Regions from separate parts of the Microbacterium sp. NC79 genome, predicted to be linked through region 3. Evidence: predicted binding sites of a transcription regulator. Region 3 holds the regulator's gene; each other region holds the start of a gene.
What was found. The regulator LexA, encoded in region 3, represses DNA repair genes until DNA is damaged. The targets are predictions, from matches to a motif close to TCGAACANNTGTTCGA.
Positions count from the first base shown of each region.

Region 1 (7,765 bases), on a different contig from region 3:
CCTGCGTAGCCGGCCGAGGGTGCCATTTCGAGCGGGTCGGTAGCGGGGGCCGTCGACGCCGCGAGATCAATCGATGCGGTGATGTCGTTGTAGGTGACGTCGAGCACGAGCGGCTTCGTGGCGTCGACGCCCTCAGGCAGGCCAACGCCCGTGATGCGCGGCTGCAGATCGCGCGTGCACGGCGTGCTGGGCTCCGGGTCGGCGAGGGTCACGGTGACGGTGTCGCCCGAGCCCTCAACGCTCTCGACGATCGGCACGCACGTGCTGCTTCCGGTCGTGACGACGCCAATCATGGTTCCGGATGCCAACCAACCGGCGGTGAAGTCCGCTTCCGGAGTGGTCGTCTCTTCGGGGTTTTCTGTGGGGGCCGTCGTCGCATCGGGCGAGTTCGTCGGCGAGGTTGCTGCCGTCGTCGCGCATCCACTGAGGAGCGCGGCGAGGCCGAGAACAGAAGCTGTGAGGATCAATCGAGTGCGCATGCTCTAAAGGTAGCGACAAAAGCGCTCGCGCGCCCCCTGGTTCCGTATCGGAAAAATCCGCGGAATTATGCGGAACCACGGGGCATTGCCGAGAGGTTTCCTCAGGCTTGAGACGATTACTGGAGAGCGGACGTGAGGCGCGCCAGGTTGTCCAAGACGGTCGAGCGAAGCGGCTGCTTTGCCCATTCTTCCGCCGTGAGTTGACGGCTGAGCCGGCGATACTCACTGGCAACCTCGTCGAGTTCGCGAATGAACTCCTCGCCGCGCACAAGCAGCGAGATTTCGAGGTTCAAACCAAACGAGCGCATGTCCATGTTGCTCGAGCCGATCACCGCAACCTCGTCGTCGATCGTGAGGCCCTTGGTGTGCAGGATGTACGGCTTTTGGTACATCCAAATGGTGATACCTGCCCGAAGGAGCGCTTCGTAGTAGCTTCGCTGTGCGTGGTAGACGAGGGCCTGGTCGCCCTCTTCCGACACGAAGAGTTCAACGGCAACGCCGCGCGCCGTCGCAGAGGTAATGGCATCGAGCACCGCCCCATCTGGCACGAAGTAGGGGCTGATGATGGTGATGCGCTTTTGGGCCGCGTGCAGCAATTCGACGAACATGCGCTTGTTGTTTTCGAATTCGAATCCGGGGCCAGACGGAACCACCTGGCAGTCCAGGTCGCCCGTGGGGCTCGGCACCGCGACCTCGGAACCGTCGTCGGGCACGGTATCGGTCTCGGAGTACCAGTCCGACAGGAAGACAGCGAGCACGCTCGTGACGACGGGGCCTTCGAGCCGAACCATCAGATCAACCCAGTGCAACCCACGCTTGATGTTTTTGGGGAGGTTGTAGGTGGAGTCTGTGACGTTTTGCGAACCGAGGTAGGCAACGAGTCCGTCCACGACCAGGAGCTTGCGGTGATTGCGCAGGTCGGGGCGCTGCGTGTTGCCCTTGAGTGGCTGCACGGGCAGAATGAGGTGCCAGTCAGCGCCCATCGCGTCGAGGCGACGGAGGGTGGCCCTGTAGAAAGGCTTCCAGCGGTTTGCCCAGTGGTCAAGCAAAACGCGTACGGTCACACCACGGGCGCATGCCTCTTCCATCGCTCGGAACAGGTTGTCCGTCGCTACATCCGACTGGAAAATGTAGAACTCGATGTAGACGAATTTCTCGGCACGACGAATCTCATCGGCCATCGCGTCCAGGCTCTCCTGGTAGTCGGAGATGAGGTGCGCGTCGTTGTCACCCACCAACGGAAGCGCCCCGAGAGTCGAGTTCATCCGCACAACAGAGGGAAACCAGGGCGGCGGGTTGGGGCGAAGAGTGCCGCCTTCGATTTGAGATGCCGCTTCGCGGGCGTACTCGTTAATGCGCTCCTGCTTGCGCCTGCGGGCGCGAGGCAGCCGCGGGTTGCCGATGAGGAGGAAGAGGAACACCCCGACAAATGGGATGAAGTAAATCGCCAGCAACCACGCCATCGCGGCCGTTGGACGGCGATTGCGTGGAACCACAATGATGGCTGTAATACGAATGGCTAGGTCAATAACAAAGACCGCAACGAGCCACCACGAGATGTCCATACCCCGCCTTCCACTTACGCCCAAGCGTAGTGGTCGGAAGCGACAAACCCGGCTAGTTTGCTTTTGGCGGGAGTCCGCGCGCCGCGCGCTCCTGCGCTTCGATGTCAGCGTAGGTGGAACGCTCCTTGCGATCCATCCGCACGATCGACCGCAGAATGAAGAAGAAGATCACGCATACCGCAAGGGTCGGCAACAGCGACCAGACGACCTGTGACCAGTAGGGATCCATACCGGAAGTCTACCGTTGATACCTGAGTGTCGAGCCGATCACCGGTTCCTCCCCAACCCGCGGTTTTCGCGACCTTGTCCACCGCCAGCGCACCGCATGGTTCCGCCACCCGCTGATCATTCACGCTGACACCATGACAACAACGTTTCGAGCACATTCTGTTGCCGATCTCCTTTCGGCCATTCCGACGATGGCAGGGTACACACCAGCCGACTCCGTCGTTATCCTGCCGTTCGCCGGCAGCACCTCGGTCGGGCTGTTTCGCTTCGATCTCCCGGTCATCCAGCCTCAGCAATTCGCGGCTTCTGCGCTCGGCATCGTCTGCCGGCTGGAAGAGACGTCGGGCATGATTGTCGTCGTCTATGCCGAAACTTCCGTAGCGCTACCAGACGCGAACCCCTTTGCCCCTTTGGCTAACGCGATTCGGCTCACAGCCGATGCGTGCGGGATTGACCTCGGTGACGTGATCATCGTGGCGCAGAACGGGTGGTTCAGCGAGTCAGATGAGACCGTTCACCCGCACAGCGAGATCGGCGATGCCCCCGATGTTGGGGGCCCGAAGCCGAAGGCTAATCAGTCGAGTGGAACCAGGCTGCCGCGAGTTGATGCCGAGCGTATGCGAGCGATCCGGTCCGAGTTGGCACGTTTGGATCATGCCTCGCGGGATGCCTCACCCCGCGATCTGGTCGAACGATTTGACCGTATGCACGAGGTTTTCGAATCTGCCGTCGAAGGACAACGTGGCAGCGTCGGCGATGACGCGCTCCTGTTGTGGCTACTCAGCCGACCATCGCTTCGTGATGTTGCACTGTCGCAGTGGTGCTACGACGCTGACTCCGCCGACGAGGTGCTTGAGTTTCAACTCGATTGGCTCGACGGTGCTCCCGATGCACCCGAAACGCTCTTCCTGATGGGCGAGGGCCCCGCTCCGGATGCTGCTCGATTGCAGGCCGCCTTGCGGCGCGTGCGCCAACTTGCCGCGTGCGCGTCGGGCCGTGGTCGCGCAGCTCCCCTCGCCTGCGCGGCCTGGATCAGTTGGGCGCTGGGCATGTCGACGCATGCCGCCACCTACGCGCAGAAGGCACTGCGAGCAGACCCGGGTCACGGGTTGTCCCAGATCGTTGCCACCCTGTGCGCGAACGGGCACCTGCCCCTGTGGGCATTCCCCGCCGAGAACCGCCGGAAGTGACGTGTGATGCGGCCGTGTCGTCGCGATCGGGCGCGTGTGGCGGCGGGTCGGTGCGTGGACGGGGACGTGGCGTGGGCGGGGTGGCGGTTCGAGGGCGGGGTGACGGTGCGTGGGCTGCGGGGGTGGGGTGCGTGGGCTGCGGTTCGGGGCGCGCGGGTGAGGCGTGCCGAGCTTATGCGGCCTCTCCGCAACTTGCCAAATTCACTAGAACCTAGCTCCTATACTCAAATGCAACTTTCTTCATAAAACCCTTGCGTCATTCGAAGCTGTATTCTAAAATGGGGGTATGACCAATCCACATCTCACCCCTCTTCTCGAAGCCGTTGCGGCGCTCGAGTCGGCGTGGTGCGATGCGGAATGTGGCACCGATTTAGACCGCACGCAGTTACTGGCGGTGAATGCGGCGATGGGAACATTGCAACGACGCTTTGATGGACTCCGCGCGGAAGTCGCTGCAGGAATCGAGCATGAATCCCGGCCCGAGTTGGGGCCGGATGGTCTCGCGAAGCAGCAGGGTTTTCGAAACTCGGCGACGCTGATCGCGGCAACCACCGGTGGCACGACCGGCGATGCGTCAAAGCTCACAAAACTAGGTAAAGCGACCGCGCCGCGGTCGAACCTGCTCGGTGAGAAGTTGCCGCCGAAGTATCCGGCAGTGCAAGACGCGTTACAGCGGGGCACGATTGCCGCGGCCGCCGGATCGCTCATCGTCGGGATGCTGGACCGTGCCCGCCTGCACGCCAGCATCGAACAGATCGGTGAAGCCGAGACTCTTCTGGTGGAGGGGGCGGCAGGGTTATCGTGTGACGACGTCCGCAAACTCGTCACCCGCGCCGAAGCCTGGCTAAACCCCGACGGTGTCGAACCACGTGAAGATGAGGCCCGCGCCAGCCGGTCACTGACCATGTTTGAGCGTGACGGGTCCCTGTTCGTGAATTTCCGCACCGATGTCGCGTCGGGCGCACCGATCAAGAACGCGATCCAAGCCTGGGTCACCGCGACCTTCCAAGCCCACAACACCAACCCCAACGCCAACGCCGGTCACAGTGACACATGCGAAGGCACCGCCACGGGCTCTGACGTCCCGAATGATGTGGGAACTGCCGCGGCCGGGGACGCTCCCGAGGGATGGGCGATGCCGGGTGACGATCGTCGCACCGTCGCGCAACTGCAAGCCGACGCCCTCACCGCAATCTGCGAGCACATCACCGGATGCGACAACAACGAACTCCCCCTCACCGGCGCGACCGTCATTGTCCGCGTGAGCCTTGATGACCTCACCGCCGGCACTGGTGTCGCGACGATCGACGGCACCGACCAGCCGATCAGCATCAGCACCTGCAGGCAAATGGCCGCGAGTGGTGGTGTTATCCCCGCTGTCCTCGGGTCGGATGGTGAGATTCTCGATTGGGGTCGTGAAAAGCGACTCTTCACGAAGGCGCAACGCCTCGCGCTCGTTGAACGAGACGGCGGATGCGTGATGTGCGGGCTCCCACCGCAAATGACAAAAGCACATCACATGAGATGGTGGCACCGAGACACCGGCCCAACCGACCTCAACAACGGTGTCCTGCTCTGCACCAGTTGCCACCACCGTATTCACGACAATGGCTGGAACATCCGCGTCGACGGCACGAAACGCACCTCGAAAGTGTGGATCATCCCACCCGCCACCGTCGACCCGACACAAACCCCACGCCTCGGCGGCCGCGCCCGATACGACATCGCCGCCTAACGGTGTTGCGCGCCCCTGGCAGCCACCTAGCTTCCCCGCAGCTAACTTCCCCGCACCTGGCTTCCCTCGCCTTAGCTCGCATCGCATCGCGGACGTTCCGGATTACACTGCGGATCCGGACCATCTGCCGTCTCCTCGGCAGAAACGCAGCAGGCGCACCCGCCGAAGCTGAGTGCGCCTGCTGGATAGCCGATGGCTACTTCACAAGCGGGAAGAGGATCGTCTCGCGAATGCCAAGACCCGTGATGGCCATCAGCAAACGGTCAATCCCCATACCCATGCCACCCGACGGCGGCATCGCGTGCTCAAGCGCACGCAAGAACTCTTCATCAACCCGCATGGCCTCATCGTCACCAGCAGCCGCAAGCTTCGCCTGCTCGACGAAACGCTCACGCTGAATCACCGGGTCAATCAGCTCGGAATATCCGGTCGCCAGCTCAAAGCCGCGAACATAGAGGTCCCACTTCTCGACAACACCCGGAATGCTACGGTGCTCACGCACCAACGGGCTGGTGTCGACCGGGAAGTCCATCACGAACGTGGGGCGCTCAAGGTCACCCTTCACGAAGTGCTCCCACAGCTCTTCGACATATTTGCCATGCGTCGCCACCTTCTCGGGGACGTCAACGCCTTCCTTGTCGGCCAACGCCTTCAGGTCGGCGAGCGACGTTTCCGGCGTGATCGTCACGCCAGCAGCCTCCGACAGCGAGTCGTACATCGAAATGCGATCCCACTGACCGCCCAGATCAAACTCGGTACCGTCAGCCCACGTCACCGTCGTCGAACCCGAGACAGCAATAGCCGCATCCTGAATGAGCTCCTGTGTCAGATCAGCAATACCGTTGTAGTCGGAATACGACTGGTAAGCCTCCAACATCGCGAACTCCGGGCTGTGCGTCGAGTCAGCACCCTCATTGCGGAAGTTGCGGTTGATCTCAAAGACGCGATCCAAGCCACCAACGACGGCACGCTTGAGGTACAGCTCCGGCGCGATACGCAAGTACAGCTCAGTGTCGAATGCGTTCGAGTGCGTCACGAACGGACGAGCCGAAGCACCGCCGTGCTGCACCTGAAGCATCGGGGTCTCAACCTCAAGGAAGCCGTGCTTCGCAAACGTGGCACGCAACGATGCGTTGGTCTTCGCACGAGCCACCGCATTCTCACGAGCACGGTCACGAACGATCAGGTCGAGGAAGCGGCTACGAACACGCGTCTCTTCGCTCAGATCCGAGTACATGTTCGGCAGCGGCAGGATCGCCTTCGACGCAATCTGCCACTCATTCACCATGATCGACAGCTCGCCACGACGCGAAGAAATAACCTCACCCGAGACGAACACGTGGTCACCAAGGTCAACGAGTTCCTTGTACGAAGCAAGGGACTCTTCGCCCACGTTTGCCAGCGAAACCATCGCCTGAATACGCGAACCATCGCCCGCCTGCAGCGTCGCGAAGCAGAGCTTTCCGGTGTTGCGGCTGAAAACGACGCGGCCAGCAACGGCAGCCGTGACGCCCGTGGCGGTGTCAGTTTCCAACTCGCCATACTCAGCACGGAGGGCAGCGATGGTCGTGGTGACCGGAACCGTCACAGGATACGCGCCACCAGCGAGGCTGTCCCGCTGCTCGATCAGCTTCGCGCGCTTCGCCAGACGAACGGCCTTCTGCTCGAAGATGTCTTCTTCAGTGGGCTCGGTGGGCTCAGCGGACTGCTGGTCAGACATGCGATCTCCTCAAAAAAGTCAACCCTCAGTCTACCGAGCGGAACCTGTGCACCCGACCGTAGGACGATGCCGCTTAGTCCTCGTCGGATCCCTCATCCCAATCGTCGCCCAGGAAGTCATCGAGGTCAGTGACGGACAGGTCACGAGGAGTCGCTTCGCTCAGCGCCCGATCCACCGTGGAACGAATCAGCGCGGAGAGATAACCACCGGGGTTCTCCACACCGATGCCACGCAACAGGTCGGAAGCCTGATGCACGATCGCGCTGGAAAACGTCGTCGCGGTCTGAATAGCCTCGGCGTATGCGGGGCGATCAGCCTCCTCGACAACGATCGGCTCACACCCCATCTCGACCGCGAGCGCCTGCGCGATCGGTAACACCGGGCCCGGCGCCGTCACGGCAGCCCACGCCGACTGCAACTGCGTCAAATCAATGCGAGACCCGGTAAAGGTAATCGCGGGGTGGACAGCGAGCGGAATCGCACCTTTCTCGGCCGCGGGGCGCAAAACCTCCACGCCATAGCCGGCATCGACGTGCATCACGAGCTGCCCCATTTGCCAGGCACCGACTTGTGCAAGACCAGCCACCAGACCGGGCAGCTCATCGTGGGGCACCGCCAACACAACCAGTTCACTGCGCCGCAACACCTCTTTGGCTTCCAGCAACGGAACGCCCGGAAGCATCGCGCTGACGCGATCGTCTTCCGCCCCCCGTGTGATGCCGGTGAGGGCATGACCCGCTCCCGCAAGCGCTGCCGCGATCACGGGCCCAACGACACCAGCACCGATGACACCAACACCAAGCCGTCCCTCGCGAGTCATACGGTCTCCCCCATCTGCGGATCCGCAG
Region 1 covers NZ_JAHQYI010000002.1:154,717-162,481, forward strand. The annotation lists gene KTJ77_RS10960 (hypothetical protein) at 1-479, opposite strand, end outside; gene cls (cardiolipin synthase) at 596-2,044, opposite strand; gene KTJ77_RS10970 (hypothetical protein) at 2,097-2,273, opposite strand; gene KTJ77_RS10975 (DUF4192 family protein) at 2,407-3,462, shown strand; gene KTJ77_RS10980 (HNH endonuclease signature motif containing protein) at 3,749-5,197, shown strand; gene lysS (lysine--tRNA ligase) at 5,394-6,917, opposite strand; gene KTJ77_RS10990 (DUF2520 domain-containing protein) at 6,991-7,737, opposite strand; gene KTJ77_RS10995 (PH domain-containing protein) at 7,734-7,765, opposite strand, start outside.
Region 1: the regulator LexA is predicted to act here: its motif matches at 3,723-3,738, upstream of KTJ77_RS10980 (HNH endonuclease signature motif containing protein).

Region 2 (7,765 bases), 660 kb from region 3:
TGTTCGCCGGATTCGAGACTACGGGGGAGCGGATTCCGCTCGCTGACACCGCGCTCCTGGCGCCAGTCATTCCCCGCTCCAAGGTGGTGTGCGTCGGCCTCAACTACGTCGATCATGCATCCGAGGTTGCCATGGAAGCGCCGGTGGAACCGCTGCTTTTCTTGAAGCCGAACACCGCAGTGGTAGGCCCGGGCGACGCGATCGTGCGCCCCAAGCAATCCCAGCGCACCGAGTTCGAAGGTGAGCTGGCGGTCGTGATCGGCCGCATCGCGAAAAACGTCTCAGCCGACAATGCTCTCGACTATGTGTTCGGCTACACGATCGGAAACGATGTTTCTGCTCGCGACCTTCAGTTTGCTGACGGCCAGTGGGCACGCGCCAAGGGTTTTGATACGTTCTGCCCGCTTGGGCCGGCGATCGAGACTGACTTTGACCCGGAGACGGCGCGCATCACGACCTCGCTGAACGGCCAGGTCAAGCAGGATGCCCCGCTGAGCGACATGATTTTCTCGGTTGCCGAGATCATTGCGCACGCATCCGCAGCATTCACGTTGCTGCCCGGTGACGTGATTCTGACAGGAACTCCTGCCGGGGTTGGCCCGTTCGTCGCCGGCGACAAGATTGAGGTCGCCATCAGCGGCCTCGGCACACTGCGCAACACAGCACGCGACGCCGCATGACCACGGCGCTTGCTGTTGATGTTTCCCGCATCCAGCGCCGCACCGTCGGCATTCTCGCGACGGGCCAGGTGCTTAGCGGGGTTGGCTTTGGTGCCACCGTTTCGCTCGGTGCGCTCCTCGCCGCAGACATTTCCGGCAACGACGCGTTCTCTGGGCTCGCAACCGCTTCGGTGACGCTCGGCGCCGCGATCTGTGCCATTCCGCTGGCTCGGATGGCAGCCAGGCGCGGTCGCCGCATGGCGCTCACACTCGGCAACCTGCTTGCCCTCGTCGGCATCGCCACGGTGATTACCGCAGCGGGGATTCGCGTTTTCCCGCTTCTGCTCGTCGGCATCTTGATGATTGGCGCAGGAAACGCCGGCAACCTGCAGTCACGCTTCGCCGCAACCGACCTTGCCTCAGCGAAGCGTCGCGGACGCGATCTCTCCGTCGTCGTGTGGGCCACCACCGTGGGCGGCGTTGTTGGCCCGTTGCTGCTGACACCGGGTGAAGCGATCGGTGCGGTGCTGGGTATGCCGAAAAACACCGGCGCCTACGTGTTCTCCCTCGTCGCTGCCGCGCTGGCATTTGTGCTGTATCTGCTTGCGCTGCGGCCAGACCCACTGAAGCTCGCCCAACAGATGGAATCCAGCGGTGCCGCCAAGGCGGGCCTCCAGGTGTCGGTCGATCAGCCCCGCATTGCGCGCTACGCCATCTTTGCTGTGGCTGGCTCTCACGCTGTGATGGCGAGCGTCATGGCGATGACTCCGGTGCATCTCGCGCATATGTCGCCCGAGAATGTGACGACCGTCGTCGGCATCACGATCGCGCTGCACGTCGCGGGAATGTACGGTCTTTCACCGGTTTTCGGTATCTTGGCTGACCGCGTTGGCCGCGTACCCGTCATTCTCCTCGGTCAGGCTTTGCTCGCTGCCGCGCTCATCGTTGCGTTCTTCGGTAGCCACAGTGAGGGTGGCGTGATGGCGGCGCTCATTCTGCTGGGACTGGGGTGGAGCGCGGCAACCGTGGCAGGTTCCGCTCTCCTCACGGAAGTGACCGAAACCTCAAAGCGTCCGAAGCGTCAGGGCATCAGCGACTCGCTGATGAGCCTGTGCGCGGCCATCGGCGCGGTGCTTGCCGGTCTCGTGCTGGCTGCCGTGGAATACCGCGGGCTCGCGCTTGTTGCCATGGGCGTCGTGGTTGCGGTGATTGCACTGTCGCCGCTCGCCCTGCGTCGCCAGAAGTAGTCACTGCAAGATAGCGGCCCTCGGCTCCGATGCCGCCCTGACGTCGCGAACATCCGGCAAGAATCAGCACGCCGATCGCCGCTGCTGTCGTACCAGCCAATCGTCTCATGGTGCTTCTCCTCGATCCGATGGTTCCACTTTGCGCCATTATCGGGCGTTTGCGCCAGGGGAGAGGCAGAAAGTCAGCCGAGACAGGCGTAAAATGGATCGCGATGTCTAGCGCACCTGATTCTCGTACCACTACCGTCACCGGAGCCGACGTTCGCGTTCGGTTCTGCCCGTCGCCTACCGGCCTGCCGCACGTCGGCATGGTTCGCACGGCGCTCTACAACTGGGCGTACGCGCGCCACACCGGGGGCAAGCTGATCTTCCGTGTCGAAGACACCGACGCTCAGCGTGACAGCGAGGAAAGTTATCGGCAGCTCGTTGACGCGCTGACGTGGCTCAAGATCGACTGGGATGAGGGTGTTGAGGTTGGCGGACCGCACGAGCCGTACCGTCAGTCGCAGCGCGCTGACATCTACGCAGGCGTGCTGGAGAAGCTGATCGCTTCGGGCGCCGTGTACGAGTCGTACTCGAATGCCGAGGAAATCGACGCACGTAACGAGGCGGCAGGCCGCGCCAAGCAGCTCGGTTACGACAACTACGACCGCAACCTTACTGAGGAGCAGAAGGCGGCGTTCCGTGCTGAGGGCCGTGAGCCCGCGTACCGCCTGCGTGTTCCTGACCAGGACTTCACGTACGTTGACCTGATTCGTGGCGAGGTGACGTTCCCTGCCGGATCCTTCCCGGACTTCGTGATTGTGCGTGCGGGCGGTCACGCCCTCTACACGTTCACCAACCCGGTTGATGACGCTCTCATGGGCATCACGCACGTGATCCGCGGTGAAGACCTGATGCCGTCGACGGCTCGTCAGCTCGCGCTGTACGGTGCGCTGATCGACGCTGGTGTGACGACGTTTGTGCCGCGCTTCGGCCACATGCCGCTCGTGCTGGGGGAGACCGGCAACAAGAAGCTTTCCAAGCGCGACCCGCAGGCAGACCTGTTCCTGCAGCGCGACAAGGGCTTCATCCACGAGGGTCTGCTGAACTACCTGTCGTTGCTCGGCTGGTCGATTGGCCCCGACCGCGACATCTTCTCGCTGGAAGAGCTCGTTGCGGCCTTCGACATTGCCGATGTCAACCCGAACCCGGCTCGCTTCGACCAGAAGAAGGCCGAGTCGATCAACGGTGACCATATCCGCATGCTCGATGTCGAAGACTTCGCTGAGCGCACGGTGTCGTACCTGACGGCTGCTGGCGTTATTGGTAACGAGCCGACCGCTGAGCAGCGTGAACTGATTTCGGCTGTCGCGCCGCTCGTGCAGGAGCGCGTGCAGTTGCTCGGTGAGGTTCCGGGGCTCGTGGGCTTCTTATTCACCGACGAGATTGACTACGCAGAGGATGCCCTCAAGGGTCTGCCTGCAAACTATGTCGACGTGCTTGAGGCGAGCGCTGCTGCGCTTGAGGGTGTCGATGCTGGTGACTTCACGGCAGCGAACATTCAGGCTGCGCTGTCGGCTGCGCTGATCGATGGTCTCGAGTTGAAGCCCCGTGTGGCTTATGGTCCGCCGCGCGTTGCGATCAGCGGACGCCGCATTTCGCCGCCGCTGTTTGAATCGATGGAACTGCTCGGCAAGGAGCGCACTTTGGCGCGTCTGAAGGGGCTCGCGACTCGCGCGTGATTCCACTCAGTTTGGTTGGTGGCCGCATCTCGGGTAATGTATTTCCTTGGTAAGACACCAACCAAAAACCTTGGGGTATGGTGTAATTGGCAACACGGCGGTTTCTGGTTCCGTTGTTCTTGGTTCGAGTCCAGGTACCCCAGCAAGTAGAAAAGACCCGCGGATTTCCGCGGGTCTTTTGCTTTGCGGCAGGATGAGAACATGAGCGAAAACATTCGAATCGGCATCGCTGGCTATGGCAACTTGGGGCGCGGCGTTGAAGTCGCGATCGAGAAGAACCCCGACATGAGTCTGGTCGGAATCTTCAGTCGTCGAGAACCCTCGCAGGTCACGCCGTTGCGCGAGACGACGCCGGTCTTTTCGATGGACACGCTCGCCGATCGCACCGCCGACATCGATGTGCTGATTCTGTGCGGTGGTTCCAAGTCGGACCTTCCTGAGCAAGGGCCAGCGCTTGCCGCGCTGTTCAACACCGTTGACAGCTTTGACACGCACGCACGTATTCCCGAGTACTTCGACGCTGTTGATGCGCCTGCGAAGGCCGCTGGTAAGACGGCGTTGATTTCGGCCGGGTGGGACCCCGGAATGTTCTCCATCAACCGTCTGTACGCGCAGTCGCTGCTGCCTGACGGTGAAACGTACACGTTCTGGGGTCGTGGTCTCAGCCAGGGCCACTCGGATGCGGTGCGCCGCATTCCCGGTGTCGCGGGGGCTGTGCAGTACACGATTCCCTCCGACGCCGCGATGGACGCGGTGCGCAGCGGCGCCCGCCCGACGCTCGCCACCAACGAAAAGCACACCCGTGAGTGCTTTGTGGTGCTCGCTGATGGTGCTGACGCCGCCGACGTGGAGCGCGCGATCGTCACGATGCCGCACTACTTCGACGAGTACGACACCACCGTGCACTTCATCTCGGCCGATGAGCTGGCGCGCGATCACAGCGCGATGCGTCACGGTGGCGTTGTGGTTCACAGTGGTGAGACGAGTGACGGAACCTCGCAGGTCGTCGAGTATGGGCTGACACTTGCGAGCAACCCCGAGTTCACCGCGAGTGTGCTCGTGACGTACGCGCGCGCTGTTTACCGTCTCAGCGCCCAGGGTCAGCATGGCGCCGTCACGGTGCTCGACGTGGCGCCCTCGCTGTTGTCGCCGAAATCTCCTGCGACCCTGCGTGCTGAACTGCTCTAGGGGCTGTTAGGCGGCGATGTCGTATCTGGCGCGGCCGCCGAGGCGTGGGGTTTGTGCCGGGTCGACGGTGGCGGGTGGGATGATCCACACTTTCGATGTGCGTTTGGTGCCGTCGACGTGGATGTTCCAGCCATTGTCATGAATGCGATGGTGGCAGCTCGTGCAGAGCAGGACGCCGTTGCTGAGATCTGTTGGCCCGGTATCTCGCTGCCACCATCTAATGTGATGGGCTTTTGTCATGTGGGGTGGGAGTCCGCACATGACGCATCCGCCGTCTCGTTCAACGAGGGCCAGGCGTTGAGCCCTCGTGAAGAGTCGCTTTTCACGTCCCCAGTCGAGGATCTCTCCGTCGGATCCGAGGACTGCGGGGATGACTCCACCGCTTGCGGCCATTTGCCTGCAGGTGCTGATGCTGATGGGCTGGTCGGTGCCGTCGATCGTGGCGACACCGGTGCCGGCGGTGAGGTCATCAAGGCTCACGCGGACAATGACGGTCGCGCCCGTGAGCGGGAGGCCGTTGTTGTCGCATCCGGTGATGTGCTCGCAGATTGCGGTGAGGGCGTCTGCTTGGAGTTGCGCGACGGTGCGGTGGTCTGCTTCTGTGTCGTCTGCAGTATCGCCGTCGTTCGTTCGTGCTTGGAATGTCGCCGTCACCCATGCGTCGATGGCTGCCTTTACCGGAGTGCCCGAGGCGACGTCGGTGCAGAAGTTTATAAACAGTGAGCCGTCGCGCTCGTACATTGTGAGGGAGCGGTTCGCTCGCGCTTCTTCTTCCCGCGGCTCGACGCCGTCAGGGTTCAGCCAGGCTTCGGCGTGAGTTACGAGCTTGCGCACCTCGTGGAGCGTCAGCCCCGATGACTGCTCTACGAGGAGCGCCTCCGCCTCGGCTACGCGCTCGACAGTCGTGTGCAGTCGCACCCGATCGAGGAGGCCGACGATGAGTGAGCCTGCATCGGCGGCGATCGTGCCGCGATGGATTGCGGCTTCAACGGCCGGATACTTTGCAGGCAGCCGCTCGCCCAGCAGATTCGAGCGTGGTGCGGTCGCTTTGCCGAGCTTCGTCAACTTGGCCGCTTCGCCCGTCGACCCGCCCGTTGTCGCGGCAATCAGAGTCGCTGAATTGCGAAACCCCTGCTGCTTCGACAGGCTGTCTGGCCCCAGTTCGGGTCGCGACTCATGATCAATCCCCGCCGCGACCTCCGTGTGCAACCCGTCGAGCCGGCGTCGCAAGGTGCTAATCGCCGCGTTCGCAGCCAACAACTGTTCGCGGCTCAGATCGGCCCCACAGTCAGCGTCATCCCACGCAACCTCAAGAGACGCGACGGCCTCAAGAAGCGGGGTGAGATGTGGATTGGTCATGCCCTCATTGTAGTACACATATACTAGTCGCGCAATATTTTTCTCGAAACTTTGTACTAATGCATTGATTCGAGACATGCTCTGTTCATCACCCGCGAGGCTGGTGCGCCGCCTGCCGTCCGCAACCAGTGGCCAGCAGTCTGTAACCCGCGACGCGCGCGACGGCCCCTTAGCCGGCCGCCGGTGGCCGGCCGCCCACCATCAGCAAATTGCTGTCGAGCAGATGGGTGCCCCGCAGCTGCATCATGTAACCCACAGTGCCACCGAACGACACCTACGCGCGGCGCTGGGCTCCGCCCGGGTACTCGACAAAGTCGATTGGTGCAGCCGACCCGTCGCCGAGACGCTTTGCCATCACCGAAATGGCCTCCGCGTTGTTATCAACCAGCACGAAGCGGCGGCCCAGCTTCGCAGCAACGGCACCCACGGTTCCGCTGCCGGCAAAGAAGTCGAGCACCCAATCGCCCTGGTTGCTTGATGCCTGCACAATGCGGCGCAGCACGCCCTCGGGCTTTTGCGTTGCGTAGCCGGTCTTTTCGCGACCGGTGGGGGAGACAATCGTGTGCCACCACACATCCGTCGGGAGCTTGCCGTTGGCGGCGTTCTCGGCGCTCACGAGCGTCGGCGCCATGTAGGGCTCGCGATCGACCTCAGCGCTGTTGAAGTGATAGCGCTTCGGATCTTTCACGTACACCAGAATGTTGTCGTGCTTTGCCGGCCACTTCGACTTCGTGCGTGCGCCGTAGTCGTAGGCCCAAATGATCTCGTTGAGAAAGCAATCCCGACCGAAGAGCGCGTCGAGCAACACCTTCGCGTAGTGCGATTCGCGGTAGTCGAGGTGCAGGTAGAGCGTTCCGGTCGGCGCCAGCAGTCGCCACGCCTCTTCGAGCCGCGGTTCGAGAAACGCCCAATAGTCCTCAAAATCGTCGTTGAATGTCGACACGGTCTTGCGCACGTTTGTGTACGACGATCCGCGAAATCCGACGCGGCTGCCGCCGGTGTGCCGCAAAGACGACACGTTCGTGCGGGTCTGCTTCTTGCCTGTGTTGAACGGCGGATCCAGGTAAATCAGCTGGAAGGACTCGTCTGGCAGCGTGCGAATCAGCTCGAGATTGTCGCCGTGAATCACGAGGTTGGGAGAGTTCTCGGTCCACACGCTAGTCACCGAACCCATTCTACGGATGCCGGGACGTTGCCCGCCTGTGAGCGACGGGTATGAGTAGGGTGAGGGCATGTCTGCGTTGAGGCCCGACGAAGAAGCCGAGCTTGGCCGCCTTGCTCGGCAACTCTTTGCCCGGGGGGCAGAACACGACGAGGCCGCCGCGGCACGCTACGCGCAGCTGGACAGCCGCCGGCGGGCAGCGGCTGGGGCGGTTGCGCCCTCAGTGGCGTCAGCCGGAGCGCACATGGCGACCACCACCGCTCCAGAAGCCGCGTCGGTATCGCGTGCCGTGGTTCCGGAACCATTTGCTGGCGCAGGTGGGCGGCTGACGGATCCGTCATCGATGCCACAGACGCGGCCAGGCCCGCACGCCGATGCGTCAAAGACAGCCGCATCGGGCGCTTTCGCACTGGTCGCGGAAGAGAC
Region 2 covers NZ_JAHQYI010000001.1:1,102,236-1,110,000, forward strand. The annotation lists gene KTJ77_RS04900 (fumarylacetoacetate hydrolase family protein) at 1-680, shown strand, start outside; gene KTJ77_RS04905 (MFS transporter) at 677-1,906, shown strand; gene gltX (glutamate--tRNA ligase) at 2,119-3,630, shown strand; tRNA gene KTJ77_RS04915 (tRNA-Gln) at 3,702-3,773, shown strand; gene KTJ77_RS04920 (diaminopimelate dehydrogenase) at 3,832-4,818, shown strand; gene KTJ77_RS04925 (HNH endonuclease signature motif containing protein) at 4,825-6,177, opposite strand; gene KTJ77_RS04930 (site-specific DNA-methyltransferase) at 6,452-7,342, opposite strand; gene KTJ77_RS04935 (hypothetical protein) at 7,410-7,765, shown strand, end outside.
Region 2: the regulator LexA is predicted to act here: its motif matches at 6,188-6,203, upstream of KTJ77_RS04925 (HNH endonuclease signature motif containing protein).

Region 3 (7,765 bases):
CAATGCCCGCGGCGAAGCGGTTGCTGCGTGCCAGCGCATTCAAGACGCTCCAACCGCCAGCCGACCCACCACGAACCGCAATCCGGTCGGGATCAACACGACCCGACGCTGCCAGCGCGTCGGCCGCAGCGATGACATCATCAACGTCGACGACACCCCACTGGCCACGCAGGCGCTCACGATACGCGCGACCGTAGCCGGTCGAGCCGCCGTAGTTCACTTCACACACGGCAATGCCGCGGCTCGTGAAATAGGTGATCGTGGGGGACAACGCTGGTGACGCGTGATCGGTCGGGCCGCCGTGCACCATGATGAGCACAGGCGGAAGCTCGCCAGGCGCAGCCGACGTATTCGGATTCGTGGGGGCGTAATAGAACGCGTGGATGTCACCGTGTGGGCCATCGAGCGTCATCGACTCGGCGTGGGGCAGCCATTCGGAGCCCCATGCCGCAACACCTCCCGCGACGGGCCGGAGGATGGTCGGGTCATCGACGTCGAGCAGCCAAACGCCACCAGGCACCTGTTCACCCGCACCGCTCACCAGCGCCCTGGTTCCGTCAACGTCCTCAACCATGAGTCCGGCCGAAAGCGGCGTCTCAATCTCGCGCTCACCATCAGGTGAGATCAGCACGAGACGGTCACCGCCGTCGGTGCGCACGGCAAGCACGCGGCCGTCGTCCAGAAGCCGGAACCATGACAGCCCGAGCACCCACAGCGCGCCGCCGGTATCAGCGTCGCTGGGCGCGACAGGCAATGAAGAGGCGGAACCAGCAGGCACAGCACGAAGGTTCCAACGCCCCGAGCGGTCATCGGCGAAGAAGAGATCTCCGCGGTTGCTCCACTGCGGCTGCAGTCCGGCGCCATCCGAAACCGAGAACGGATGGTTCTGAGCCACAAGGGACCGCACAAAAACGTCGGCATGATCCCACGGCATGTTGGGGTGGTTCCATCCGACCCACGAAAGGCTCGCGGCATCGGGGCTGAGCGCTGGTTGCGCCACGAAATCAGTTCCCGAAGCGAGCGACATGACGGCGTCGTCGTCATCGGCGCCGCCGCGGGTTGCGATGGTGACAATGTCACGCTCGATGCCGGTGGTCAGACGTCGCTCGCGCACCGCAAGCAGGACGCCGGCGCTGATCGTTAAGCCGCCGTACGTTGCGGTCTCGTCGACCGGGGTAAGCGGGCGCGGCTCAGCAGAGCCAGGTGCCAACGACCAGACACGCTGGTCGCTCGCCTCCACGAAAAAGACGGTGCCATCGGCGCCAGCGCTCCACGCACCGCCACCGTACATGTGCACACGAGAACGCACGTTCCATGGTTCCGGGAGCAGCGGTTCGCTCGCACCCTCGCGAAAAATCGTCATGCGTCCGGCGACGGATTGCACCCAGTACGCCTCACCGTTTACGAAGCGGGCGCCGTCAAAGCGGGTGGAACCAGCGGCGGCGTCGGCGGCGGAGATGGGCGATGGCCAGGAGCCGTAGGGGAGTGAACGTGCCATGCATTGAGGCTATCTGGTGTGCGTCTGTCACGAGCCGGAGAAACATTTCGTCATCGTGAAACATATTTCGTCACTCAGGATTGTGGCGCGCGAAACCCTCGGCCTTAGCGTGGTGCCACGACGTTCGGAGCCCCGAACACGAGCGCCAGGCACCCCGTTCTCGAACGGAGCTGGCTGGCGCAAACCTCGGCGCGCTGGAGCCCGCCTCGACCCTGGAAGGAGACACACAATGGCTAAAGAAATTGCAACGGTTCCGTTCTCCTTCGAGCTGTATCCGCCTCGCACCGAAACATCGGTGCAGGCCCTTCACCGCACGATTGATGAGCTGGCCGCAGTCGCGCCGCAGTTCATCTCGGTCACGTATGGTGCGGGTGGCTCATCGGGTGGGCGCTCGCTTGAAGTGCTGAAGTACATTCGCGAGCACACCAACGTTGACCCGCTTGCCCACCTCACCTGCGTTGGCAACACATACGCGGGCGCAACCACGCTGATTCGCGAGTTTCTTGACGCCGGAATCGAGTCTTTTCTCGCGCTGCGTGGCGACCCGCCTGCGGGCACCCGCGAGGAAGACATTTACCTCGGCGATTTGGAAAGCTCTGCGCAACTTGTGCAGTTGATCGATCGGGTCCAGGCGGAGCGCGTGCCGTTCCGCGAAAGCGACCTGCCGGGTATCCCGGGGGCTGCGCGGGTCGATCGTCGCAGCCGCGTGCGTATCGCCGTCGCGGCATTCCCGAACGGACACCCCCGCTCCCGCCACGCGAGCGAACACCTTGACGCGTTGCTGGCGAAGCAGGCCGCTGGCGCGACGCTCGCGATTACGCAGCTGTTCTTCCACGCCGACGCCTACCTCGCCTTCGTCGAGCGTGCCCGTCAGGCCGGGGTCACGATCCCGATCTTGCCTGGCATCATGCCGATTACGAATCCCGCGCGTCTTAACCGTGTGCTCGAGCTGAGTGGCGAAGAACTGCCAAGCGAGCTCGCGATCGCCCTCGAAATTGAGCCCACAGTCGAGGGCCAGCGCGAACTCGGGATCGAGTACGCGGCGAACCTCGCCCGCGCGGTCGCTGACGGCGGCGCTCCCGGCATTCACCTTTACGCCTTTAACAACCACGACACGGTCCTCGCGGTCCTCCGCGAAGCCGACATCCTCATTCAAAAGGAGAACGTACGATGACATTCCCCGCAGGAACCATCCTCGGCTACCCGCGCATCGGGCGTCAGCGTGAGCTGAAGCGTGCCGTGGAGTCGCACTGGGCTGGCAAGACCGACGCTGCGGCACTGGAAGCAACCGCTGCCGGTCTCCGCGCGGCAACCCGTGCCCGCCTGGCAGAACTCGGCCTCGGTCAGTCTGACTCTTCGATCCCTGAGTCCTTCTCCTACTACGACCAGGTGCTTGACATCGCCGTCACGCTTGGTGCTCTGCCCGCGCGCTTCGCACACCTGCGTCAGGCTGACGGAACCTTTGGTCTCGACGCGCTGTTCACCGCGGCACGTGGAGAGGGTGAGCGTGCGCCGCTCGAAATGACCAAATGGTTCGACACCAACTACCACTATCTGGTTCCGGAAATCGACGAGAACACCGCCTTCTCGCTGTCAAGCACGCGCTTTGCCGATCAGGTCGCCGAAGCCAAGCAGGACGGTTTCACTACCCGCCCCGTGATCGTCGGGCCCGTCACGTTCTTGGCATTGGCTAAGGCTAGCGATGACGCAGCCGAGGGCTTCTCGCCGCTGTCGCGACTGCAGGACGTTCTGCCTGTCTATGTTGAGTTGCTCGCAGCGCTCACGGCAGCAGGAGCTGAGTGGGTGCAGCTGGATGAACCCGCCCTCGTGAGCGAGAGTCTGCCCTACGCCGCCGCTGAGCTGGCTGAGGCCGCTCGCGTCGCTTACGACGTGCTCGCCAGCGCCGCCAACCGCCCCCAGATTCTTGTCGCCGCCGGCTACGCGCAGCTGTCGCCTGAAGCGTGGAGCGTTCTTGCTGGTTCCGCTGTCGACGGCATCGCCATCGACCTGCGCCGTGGTTCCGTTCCCGCGCCCGTCGCTGGCCTGGAAAACAAAGTTCTTGTCGGTGGCGTGATCGACGGCCGCAATATTTGGCGTGGTGACCTCGCCGGCGCTTTTGACAAGCTCGCATCGCTCGCTGAACTCGGTGCCGCGCAGGTTGCTGCTGGCACGACGACCTCGTTGCAGCACGTGCCGCACGACGTCGCTGACGAAACCCAGCTCGAGGCGCGTCTCGTTTCCTGGCTCGCATTCGCTGACCAGAAGGTTGGCCAGATCGTGACGCTCGCACAGGGCCTCACCGAGGGGCGGGAAGCGATCGCTGAGGAGCTTGATGCTGCGACTGCGGCTCTTGCGGACCGTGCGTCGGCTCCTGGCGTTCGCGTTGACGCTGTCCGTGCACGCACAGGTGCGCTGCAGGCTGACGACTTCGTGCGTGGCAACGAGGAGGAGCGCGTCGCCGCTCAGGACGCTGCCCTTGACCTGCCGCTCCTGCCGACAACGACCATTGGTTCCTTCCCGCAGACCGGAGAGATCCGTAAGGCGCGCGCCGCTCACGCGCGTGGCGAGATCGATGACGCCGCATACGATGAGTTCCTCAAGGCTGAAATTGGTCGGGTCATCGACCTGCAGCACGATCTAGATATCGATGTCCTGGTGCACGGCGAGGCCGAGCGCAACGACATGGTGCAGTACTTCGCCGAGTTGCTGGACGGTTTTGCCGTCACCCAGAACGGGTGGGTGCAGTCCTACGGTTCGCGTGCGACGCGTCCTTCGCTACTGTGGGGCGACGTTTCACGCCCCGCGCCGATGACCGTGCGGTGGGCGGAGTTTGCGCAGTCACTCAGCGACAAGCACGTCAAGGGCATGCTGACCGGCCCTGTGACGATCCTGGCCTGGTCGTTCGTGCGCGATGACCAGCCGCTCGCTGAGACGGCGAACCAGGTTGGTCTGGCTCTCCGCGATGAAATCGGTGACCTCGAGCAGGCGGGCATCGCCATCATTCAGGTTGATGAGCCCGCCCTGCGCGAACTGCTGCCGCTCAAGGTTGCCGACCAGCCGGCGTATCTTGAGTGGTCGGTCGGATCATTCCGGCTGGCAACCGCCGGTGTTGCGGACGCCACTCAGATCCACACTCACCTGTGCTATTCGGAGTTCGGCGTTGTGATCGATGCGATCACGGCGCTTGATGCCGACGTCACGTCGATCGAGGCTGCGCGTAGCCGTGGCGACGTGATTGACGATATTCGTGACGCGGGCTTCCCGCACGGCGTTGGCCCCGGCGTATGGGACATCCACTCGCCGCGTGTGCCTTCTGTTGATGAGCAAGAGTCGATCCTGCAGCGTGCCGCTGACGCCCTGCCGCACAAGCTCATCTGGGCGAACCCGGATTGTGGCCTGAAGACCCGCGGCTACGACGAGACCGTTGAATCACTGCGCAACCTGGTGGTAGCGACCAAGAACGTGCGCGAGAAGATCGGCGCGTAACGCGCGACAGCTCACAGCCCGCCCTACTCAATCGAGTGGGGCGGGCTTTCGCTTTGTGTGGCGCTGATGCCGGAACCGTGGCGCGACGATCAGCGCAAACAGCAAGAGGACTTTCGCTTGCCGACGGATCGGCTCGCGAAAGTCCTCAGGAGGATGCTGCAGATTACACGGCGCGCAGCACCGCAACAATCTTGCCGAGAATCGTGGCCTGGTCGCCAAGGATGGGCTCAAAAGCACTGTTGCGGGGGAGTAGCCAGGTGTGGCCGTCACGACGACGCAAAACCTTCACGGTGGCCTCATCGTTCAGCATGGCCGCCACGATGTCGCCGTTTTCCGCGTCGCTCTGCACGCGCACGACAACCCAGTCGCCATCGCAGATCGCGGCATCGATCATCGACTCACCGTTCACCTTCAGCATGAACAGTTCGCCCTTGCCAACAAGCTGGCGGGGGAGTGGGAAGATCTCTTCGACCTGTTGCTCCGCCGTGATCGGAACGCCTGCTGCAATCTGACCGACGAGCGGAACCAGTGCGGCATCGCCGACGGACGGTGCGGCATCGGCCGGGTTCTCGGCGGCGATGCCAGGAAGATCGATCAGCACCTCCATCGCGCGAGTCTTACCGGGATCGCGACGCAGGTATCCGCTCAGTTCGAGCTGACCCAGTTGGTGAGTAACGCTACTCAGCGACTTGAGGTTTACCGCGTCGCCAATTTCGCGCATGCTCGGCGGATAGCCGTGACGCGCGATGGAACGTTGGATCACTTCGAGGATCGCCATTTGTTTGTCGCTGAGGTTCTTGCGGCGACGTGTACGTGGGGCCTCATTGCCCGGACCACTCGCAGTCTCTTCCGCGCTCATTGCGTTCTCCTTTTGCCACCCAGCGACCAATGTCGGAGGTTGATGATGTGCTTTCGCTATCGAAACCGTATCCGACTTTTCGGATAAACAAAGACTTTTGTTCGAGTGTGTTGAAAGATTTTTTTCGAAGTCGTTCGAAAAACAGGTTGACATGTTCGAACATAGAACATAGATTCGGAACGTAGCTTCGCTTCCGGCCCTCCCGGCCGAGGGTTGGAAGCGAAGCGCACCACAAGGAGGAATCATGAGCACCATCAGCATCAACGCCACCGCTCGTCCGGCTCGCGTCGTTTCGGGGCCCGGTGTGGTTGCTGTGGCTGGTCATTCTGCGGTCGCCACGCGCCTTCGGATGACCGATCGCGGCCGCCGCGTACTCGCAGCCGTCGTTGCTCTTCCCGTCGTGGCTGCTATCGCCTTCGCCGTACTGAGTGGTGGTTCTGCGCAGGCTTCCCTCGATGAGGGCGTGCAGGCAACATTCGAAACGATCAACGTGATGCCAGGCGACTCGCTGTGGTCGATCGCGAGCGATGTAGCACCGCACGCAGACCCCCGCGATGTTATCGATGGCATGATCTCACTGAACGCGCTGCCCTCTTCAGCGATCACGCCAGGCCAGACGCTGGCCATTCCCGCTGAATTCACGAAGTAACACCGCCGCGATCATGCACGCGCTCAAGCGCGCCGCGCTGAGGATCAGGCCAGCCGTATCGAGACCCTGCGTAATGTTCGACCGCCCGGTTTCCGCGGCCGCCTACCGCAGACCTACCATGGAGTAGTGACGATCTCCTTCAGTGATCTGCCCATCCGCGACGAGTTTCGCGGGATGACTCCGTACGGCGCCCCACAGGCGCCGCTTCCGGTCGCACTGAACGTTAACGAGAACACGCATCCCATTCCGGATTCGGTGACGAGTGACATTGTTGAGTCCCTCTCGTTCGCGGTGCGCGACCTCAACCGGTATCCAGACCGCGAGTTCACGCTGCTGCGCGAGGCGTTTGCTCACTACCTCGGTCACGGGTTGACAGCCGACCAGATATGGGCGGCGAACGGCTCAAACGAGGTGCTACAACACATTCTGCAGGCGTTTGCGGGCCCCGGGCGCACGGTGATGGGTTTCGGGCCGACATACTCCATGTACCCGCTGCTGACCCGCGCGACCGGCGCGACATGGTTCGCAGGCGAACGCGGCGCCGACTACTCGCTGGCTGCGGCTTCCGCTGTCGCACAAGTGCAGGAAGTGAAGCCGGATGTGGTGCTGCTGTGTGCGCCGAACAACCCCACAGGAACGCCGCTGACACTTGATGTCATCGAAGCCGTATACGACGCAACTGACGGCATCGTCGTCGTCGATGAGGCCTACTTTGAGTTCGCCCCGCACGATGCCCCGAGCGCTCTCACGCTCCTGGAATCTCGCCCCCGTCTGGTGGTCTCACGCACCATGAGTAAGGCCTTCGCCTTTGCTGGTGCTCGCGTCGGATACCTTGCAGCTGACCCCGCCTTCATTGACGCGCTCCGGCTCGTCCGGTTGCCCTATCACCTCAGCGCGTTGACGCAGGTCGCGGCGCTGGCTGCCCTGCGTCACGCCGACACGATGCTGGCGACCGTTGACGACATTGTGGAACAGCGTGACCGCATCTCCGCGACCCTCGCAGCACTTGGCTATCGCCCCTACGAATCATGGACAAACTTCGTGCTGTTCGGTGGGGTAGCTGACCCGCAGGCAACCTTTCAAGCCCTGTTCGAACGCGGCATTCTGATCCGCGACGTCGGTATCCCCGGACACATGCGTGTGTCAGCCGGAACCGAAGAAGAAACCACCGCGTTCCTTGACGCCCTCGCCTCGCTAGGATTCTGAGTATGACCGCCCCCCGTATTGCTTCCCGCCGCCGTTCCACGAGCGAATCCACGATTGAGCTCGAACT
Region 3 covers NZ_JAHQYI010000001.1:1,763,757-1,771,521, reverse strand. The annotation lists gene KTJ77_RS08005 (prolyl oligopeptidase family serine peptidase) at 1-1,498, opposite strand, end outside; gene KTJ77_RS08000 (methylenetetrahydrofolate reductase) at 1,728-2,672, shown strand; gene metE (5-methyltetrahydropteroyltriglutamate--homocysteine S-methyltransferase) at 2,669-4,984, shown strand; gene lexA (transcriptional repressor LexA) at 5,148-5,843, opposite strand; gene KTJ77_RS07985 (LysM peptidoglycan-binding domain-containing protein) at 6,088-6,492, shown strand; gene KTJ77_RS07980 (histidinol-phosphate transaminase) at 6,619-7,698, shown strand; gene hisB (imidazoleglycerol-phosphate dehydratase HisB) at 7,701-7,765, shown strand, end outside.